Regions from separate parts of the Salinicoccus siamensis genome, predicted to be linked through region 1. Evidence: predicted binding sites of a transcription regulator. Region 1 holds the regulator's gene; the other holds the start of a gene.
What was found. The regulator Rex, encoded in region 1, represses fermentation and respiration genes when NADH is low (regulators of the CRP and FNR family bind a similar motif). The targets are predictions, from matches to a motif close to TTGTGAAATATTTCACAA.

Region 1 (3,426 bases):
AATGTCACCATATCGTTTGATGTGAGATGATACAGACATTTCGTTCGCTGACCATATACGGGCATCCATTCATAGAACAAATGATACCCCTCATCATCCGACACAAGGCCTGCAAGGCCATTCAAGGCCCCTGTAGGGGGTTGCACATGATAACGCTGTCGCCATTCATGCGACACGTTTTTTGGGACATGTGTATCAAGCTGTCCATCAGCCGATGGATGGCTGAACATCCTTCCATCTGAATCCAATGCCATCTCAAAAAACCTCCCAAATCTTAGTCCAATGATTCTTCAATTGCCTTTTGCTCTGCCTTTAAATGTCTACGGTAGCCGATTTTGGAAATATAGATGCTGATTTCGTATAAGACAATCATCGGGATCGTCAACATGATATGGGTCATCAAATCAGGTGGCGCAATCAAAGCTGCTACAACCAACAGGATGAAATAGGCATACTTTCTGTTCTTCTTCAAAAACATTGGAGTCAGCAGCCCCAGCTGAGTCAGGAAAAGTACCAGTATCGGCATTTGGAAAATCAGACCGAATGGCAGGACTGTCCTGAACAGGAAACCAAAATATTGATTGATGCCGATCGTCGTCTCTATTCCCATATCTTCTGACAGTTCAAAGGTGAATTGTATGATGTATGGTACAAGTATGAAGTAGCTGAAAGCCATGCCAAGAAGCATAAGCAGCATGACGATTGGAATGTAGGATAGCGTCAGCTTCCTCTCATTGCTGTAGAGCCCCGGCGATACAAAGGCCCATATCTGATACAGTATTACCGGGAGTACGATTACAAAACCGATGATCATGATGACCATCAGATATATTTTAAGCGGATCGGTCACTTGGAATGCGTGCATCTGTATGGATTCGGTCCACGGTGCTTCCTGAACCTGGTATATTAACGGTTTGGAAAGGAAAAACCCGACCAGCATTGCGCCTGCAAAAAAGTATATGACGATCATAAGCCGTTTGCGCAATTCATCAAGGTGCTCAGTGATTTCCTTCTTTTCCAATTCATTCATCGATTTTCCACCTCTTTAAAAAAAGGCGGCTTCCGCCACCTCAAGACCTTTATACTTCAGATTCGATTTTCTTCTGGGATTTCTTCTTCTCTTCTTCTTCGTCGTCGTCATCATCTGTAGCAAGGCCTTTTGTTGCATCTTTGAATTCCTTCAAAGTGGAGCCCATGGCTTTTCCGAATTGGGGCAGTTTCTTAGGTCCGAATATGATGAGCGCTACAACCGCAATTACAATCATACTCGTTGGCGTTACTACCATAAGTGTAGTCGGTATGAACATTTCGAGCACAGTATCCCTCCTAGATATGTTTCATATAAAAGAACAGTGCCTGCAATTCGACACTCAAATCTATATTGTGTACATAGATTCCATCGCTTACATCCAGCCTCATCGGTGTGAAATTAAGAATGCCTTTGATTCCGGCCGCTTCAAGACGTTCAGCCATCTCCTGGCTGACTTCCGCAGGCAATGTCAGAATCGCAACATCTATACCATGGTCTTCAGCCATCTTTTCAATTTCATCCGAGTGGTGGACTGTAGTATCATTGATTGTTGTTCCAACGATGCTACTGTTATTGTCAAATGCAGCAACTATGTTCATTCTATCATTTATGTTGCTGAATTTATAGTTCAATAATGCACTACCCAAGTTACCTGCACCGATGATGGCCACATTCCGCTTCTGGTTACCCTGGATATGTTCCATAAAGAATTTCAACAGGCTCTTGACGTTATATCCGTAACCTTTTCGGCCAAGTTCACCGAAATAGGAGAAATCACGCCGAATTGTTGCAGAATCTATATCCAGTGCTTCACTGATTTCCCGCGAAGAAACCCGATCTACCCCTGATTTTTCGGAGTTTTTGAAGAATCTATAATACAGGGGCAAGCGCTTCATCGTTGCATTCGGGATTTTCTTTTTGTTATTCAAATCTCGTACACCTCTTCTATTGCACTTTGTTGATATATTATATCATAATTGCACGCCTATGGTGCCATAAGAGTCACCTGATTTCATCGTTTTTTTACGTTATATATTGTAAACTTGAGGAAAGTGAGGGATTTATGATGATAGTGATGCAATTAGGAAACGTAAAAAAATCTTTCGGTACAGATATGATTTTTGAAAATATGAATCTGGAAATTAAAACAGGACAGACAATCGGCATTGTCGGTAAGAACGGTGCCGGAAAAACGACTTTGATGAAGATGATGGCCGGTGAGATGAGTATTGATGAAGGCCAGATCACCAGTCCTAAAGGCATTTCAATAGGTTATCTGACACAACAGATGACACTCGAGTCCACTCATAATGTCAGAGAGGAAATGCTGCGCCCTTTCTCGAGACTGCTCGAGACGGGAAAGGAAATGGAAAGGATTGCCGAATGGCTTGCTGTACATGACTATGATGATGCAGACTATCAAGCCCAACTCGATAGATACGAGAAAGTGCAGAATATCTTCGAAGCTGAAGGCGGATATACGATAGATTCAGAAGTAAAGACAGTTCTGACCGGTCTCGGGTTCGCGCCTGAGGACCTCTATCGGAGCGTAGAAGCTTTCTCCGGCGGCCAGAAGACACGCCTTGCGCTCGGACAGATGCTCCTTTCCAAGCCTGATCTGCTCCTTCTTGATGAGCCGACCAACCACTTGGATATGGATACCGTCGCATGGCTCGAGCAGTATCTTAACAGCTTCCCAGGCGCCATAGCCATAATCAGCCATGATCGCTACTTCTTAGACCGTACAGTCGACAAGATATATGAAGTCGAGATGCATAGGGGCACACTTTACCACACCGACTACTCAGGTTATGTAAAGGAAAAGGCAAAAAACCATGCACTGCAGATGAAGGCCTTTGAACACCAGCAGAAGGAGATTAAAGAGCTTGAAACGTTTGTAGAGAAAAACATTGCCCGTGCTTCGACAAGCAATATGGCGAAGAGCCGCCGGAAGAAGCTAGAGAGCATGGAACGTATAAACATGCCTAGAATGGACACGAAAAGTGCAGACTTCTCATTCGACATCAGACGGGAAAGTGGCAATGATGTGCTCAGGATCAAAAATCTCGCCATCGGTTATGAAGAGACTTTGAATAGTCACATCAATCTGAACATCGATAAAGGCGACCGTCTCGCAATCATTGGCCCAAATGGCATCGGAAAATCAACCCTAGTCAAGACGATCGCCAAAAAATTATCACGGCATGATGGGGAAATCATCTACGGAGCCAACGTATCGATCGGTTATTATGACCAGAAGCAGGCAGAATTCACTTCCGGGAGAAGCGTTCTTGAAGAATTATGGCATGAATACCCAAACATGAACGAAAGTGATGTCCGCAAAGTGTTGGGGCGTTTCCTGTTCACCCAAGATGAGGTCATGAAACAAATCAATG
Region 2 (3,426 bases), 270 kb from region 1:
TCGAATGCATAGTCGACTCCTCCTGAGGTGCTGGTTTTGATATCCTCCACAACATTTTCATCAGAAGAGTCGAATACATGGGTGGCGCCTAATTTTTTGGCGAAATCAAACTTGTTTGGATTGATGTCCAAGACAATGATTTTGCCGGCACCGGCCAGTTTTGCCCCCATGACAGCATTGAGTCCAATGCCTCCAAGTCCGATTACGGCGACCGTGCTTCCCGGTTTTATCTGGGCCGTGTTTATGACTGCGCCAATACCGGTGATTACGGCACACCCGAAAATGGCCACTTCTTCTAAAGGTACCTTCGGATCGACTTTTACAACAGAGTTTGCTGATACAACCGCATGAGTGGCAAAGCCTGAAACACCCAGGTGATGATTCACTTCTCCATCATCGTTGTGGAGTCTTCTGCCCCCATCAAGCATTTCTCCCTTTTCGTTGGAAGCTGCTCCATTTTCGCAAAGGGCAGGCCTCCCTTCCTTACAAGGGAGGCAATAGCCACAGCTTGGTACAAAGGTGCAAACGACATGGTCTCCGACTTCAAGATCTGTTACATCTTCTCCGACCTGCATGATTTCCCCGGCCGCTTCATGGCCCAGTGCCATTGGAGTCGGTCTCGGGCGGCTTCCGTTTATCACGGATAAGTCTGAATGGCATAGACCGACTGCTCCTATTTTAATGAGGATTTCATTTTTTGTAGGTTCATCCAACTCCAGAGTTTCAATTTTTAACGGCTTGCTTTCGGCGTACGGTTTAGACAACCCCATCTCATGCAGAACTGCTGCTTTTATCTTCATGTAATCCTCCTTTAAAAGATTGCTTATTCGTAGTATCCTTCGGTGGATTTTCTGAACCCTTCGAATTGATCACCATCGTGACCGAACCATATCTGAGCGTCTTTCTCTTTTGCCATACGTTTGATCCTCTCAACAGAGCGCGCCCATCCGATGGAATCATATAGGATGCCGGGCGGCTTGATTGGAGATTCCATGCTTTCTTTTGTATAGATGGCATCAGATGCGAGGATAAGCGTACCGAGTTCGCCTGTTTCGACTTCCAAACCGATCATGCCCCAGGCGTGGCCGCTGCCGAAATTCAAGACTTTGACGCCTTTGACGATTTCGAGGTTATCTTCATAAGACTTTATGGTCTTCCATGTCAGGTCATTCTTGATCCAGGCATCGATATCTGCCCAGATATAAGCTCCCTCCTTCTGATTTCTCGCATATGTCTGCATCGTACCGTTCAATTCATCGTCATGTACGATCACTACAGCGTTCGTAAAATATTCTAGGCAACCGGCGTGGTCGAGGTGGAGGTGGGAGGCGACTACATAATCGACTTCTTTAGGGTCTACATTGATCTGCTCGAGCCTGTTTGGGAGATAGCATTCTTCGCTTGCTGAGTAGGGGAAGGCTTTCTGGGTCTGCTCTATCCATCTGCCATCTTTCCCCATGGCGTTCGGGTTACAGGCGGTATCGAAAAGGATTTTTGCTTCGGGATGGTCGATGAAGACAGTGTAGATGGGGAATTCAATCATCTCGTTCGGAGCGTTGGGATTATCGAGCGTGGCTTGATTGGAGTTGGCGATCATCAGATTCTTATCCATCTTTAAGGTTCCATTGTCCAAAACGTACAGTTTGAGTCTGTCTTGATTTACATTTGCCATACATATCACCCCAGTTTCATATAGTACTCCAATTATATTTGTAAACGTTTTCAAATACAACTATTAGTGATTGGAAAACAAAAAGCATCATCCATCTATGTAGATGGATGATGCTTTTCTGCTTATTCGTCATCACGGGCTTTAATCCACCCTACACCTCAATCACCGTCAAAGCATCGGCAACTTCCGTGGCCAAATCGTCCGTCCGCCATTCACGCTGGTAGCCGAGGCATGGGCAGATGTAGTGGATGCCGCCGTCTGTGATCTGGTGGCGGAAGTGGACGTGCCCCATGATGCTGTAGCGTATGGGGAATTCTTTGTAGAGTGGGTCGAAGTCGGATGTGCCGATGAATGCGTTGAAGAAGTCGAATAGGCGGTGGGGTGTAGGGACTACAAACCGTGGATGGGTGACGACGTGCGTCATCAGGATGATGTTGCGGTTGCCGACGCGCTCGAGGTCCTGTTTTGCGGATTGTGCAAATGCTTTTGATACCGCTGGGTCGTCCATCGACCAGTTGGCGCGGATTTTATCCTGCCAGGTGCCGCCGGAGAATTTCCCCGTCGCGATCTTTTCCCGGGAAAACCGTGGATCTGCGTAGGAATAATCATACCAGCCGCTGTTGCCGACGATGGCCCACTGGTCATCTATAATCAGCGGGGCATCTATCATGCTTGTCGGTTCTTCTTTATAGAGCTGATGGATTTCAGGGGTGGATATATGGCCTGCTTCGGGTTGCCAATAATCATGGTTGCCGGGGACGAAGCGGATATCGATTCCTGTCTTGTCCATAAGCGTATAGACGAACTCAAGGGTGATGCGGTAATCGCTGGCGATATCGCCTGCTATGAGCAACAGTTCTATTTGCTGCTTGTGGATTTCCCATGTCAGTACATGTTCAAAATCCTGGATTGTATAGCGGGTCTGCCTACGATCGATATGCAGATCTGCAATGACGCCTATTCTCATATTAATCGCTCCATCAAATTTTTATCTCATAGGCAGTATCAGGTAATTCATCAAGCAAAGTCAACTGAAGGTATCTATAAAAATGAAAAAAACAGGCCATATGGCCTGTTTTTTGTATGCATATAAATTGTCATTTAAGCGAATATGCCGACTACCGCAGCTGTCAGCACACTGACGAGTGACGCCCCGTAGACGAGCTTCAGGCCGAAGGTGGCGACTTTATTGCCGCTTCCGTCATGCAGTCCCTTAACAGAACCTGCAATGATGCCGATACTTGAGAAGTTGGCGAATGATACAAGGAAGACTGAGATCATCGCCTGGGATTTTCTGCTGAAATCGTCTGCAATCGCAGTGTAGTCGAGCATTGCCACGAACTCGTTGGTAATGAGCTTCGTCGCCATCAGGCTACCTGCCTGCTGCGCTTCAGCCCAAGGGATTCCGATGAGGAATGCGAGTGGCATGAAGATGTAGCCGAGTACGTCCTGGAAGGTGATTTCCATGCCCGGGATGAGCAGGAAGACCTGGTTCAGAATCGCAATCAATGCGATATAACCGATCAGCATGGCCGCAACTGTCATGGCAACTTTGGCACCATCCATGATGTAGTCGCCGAGGATCTGGAAGAATGACTTGCCGGCGTCTGGATTGTCATCGACATCGGCCTCGTCTTCAGCGTCGGTTACGTCGTATGGATTAAGGATGTGCACAATCACGTAAGTACCGAACAGGTTAAGGACGATCGCCGTCACGACATACTGTGGATCGAGCATGGTCATGTAGGCGCCGA

Region 2: the regulator Rex is predicted to act here: its motif matches at 1,711-1,728, upstream of ahlS (AhlS family quorum-quenching N-acyl homoserine lactonase).

The regions. Positions count from the first base shown of each region.
Region 1 covers NZ_AP043765.1:451,423-454,848, reverse strand. Annotated here, with positions in the region: gene ACZ5LF_RS02330 (glycoside hydrolase family 32 protein) at 1-254, opposite strand, end outside; gene tatC (twin-arginine translocase subunit TatC) at 275-1,030, opposite strand; gene ACZ5LF_RS02320 (twin-arginine translocase TatA/TatE family subunit) at 1,080-1,307, opposite strand; gene ACZ5LF_RS02315 (redox-sensing transcriptional repressor Rex) at 1,327-1,926, opposite strand; gene ACZ5LF_RS02310 (ABC-F family ATP-binding cassette domain-containing protein) at 2,097-3,426, shown strand, end outside.
Region 2 covers NZ_AP043765.1:177,731-181,156, forward strand. Annotated here, with positions in the region: gene ACZ5LF_RS00925 (zinc-dependent alcohol dehydrogenase family protein) at 1-800, opposite strand, end outside; gene ahlS (AhlS family quorum-quenching N-acyl homoserine lactonase) at 824-1,672, opposite strand; gene ACZ5LF_RS00935 (metallophosphoesterase) at 1,824-2,639, opposite strand; gene ACZ5LF_RS00940 (NupC/NupG family nucleoside CNT transporter) at 2,774-3,426, opposite strand, start outside.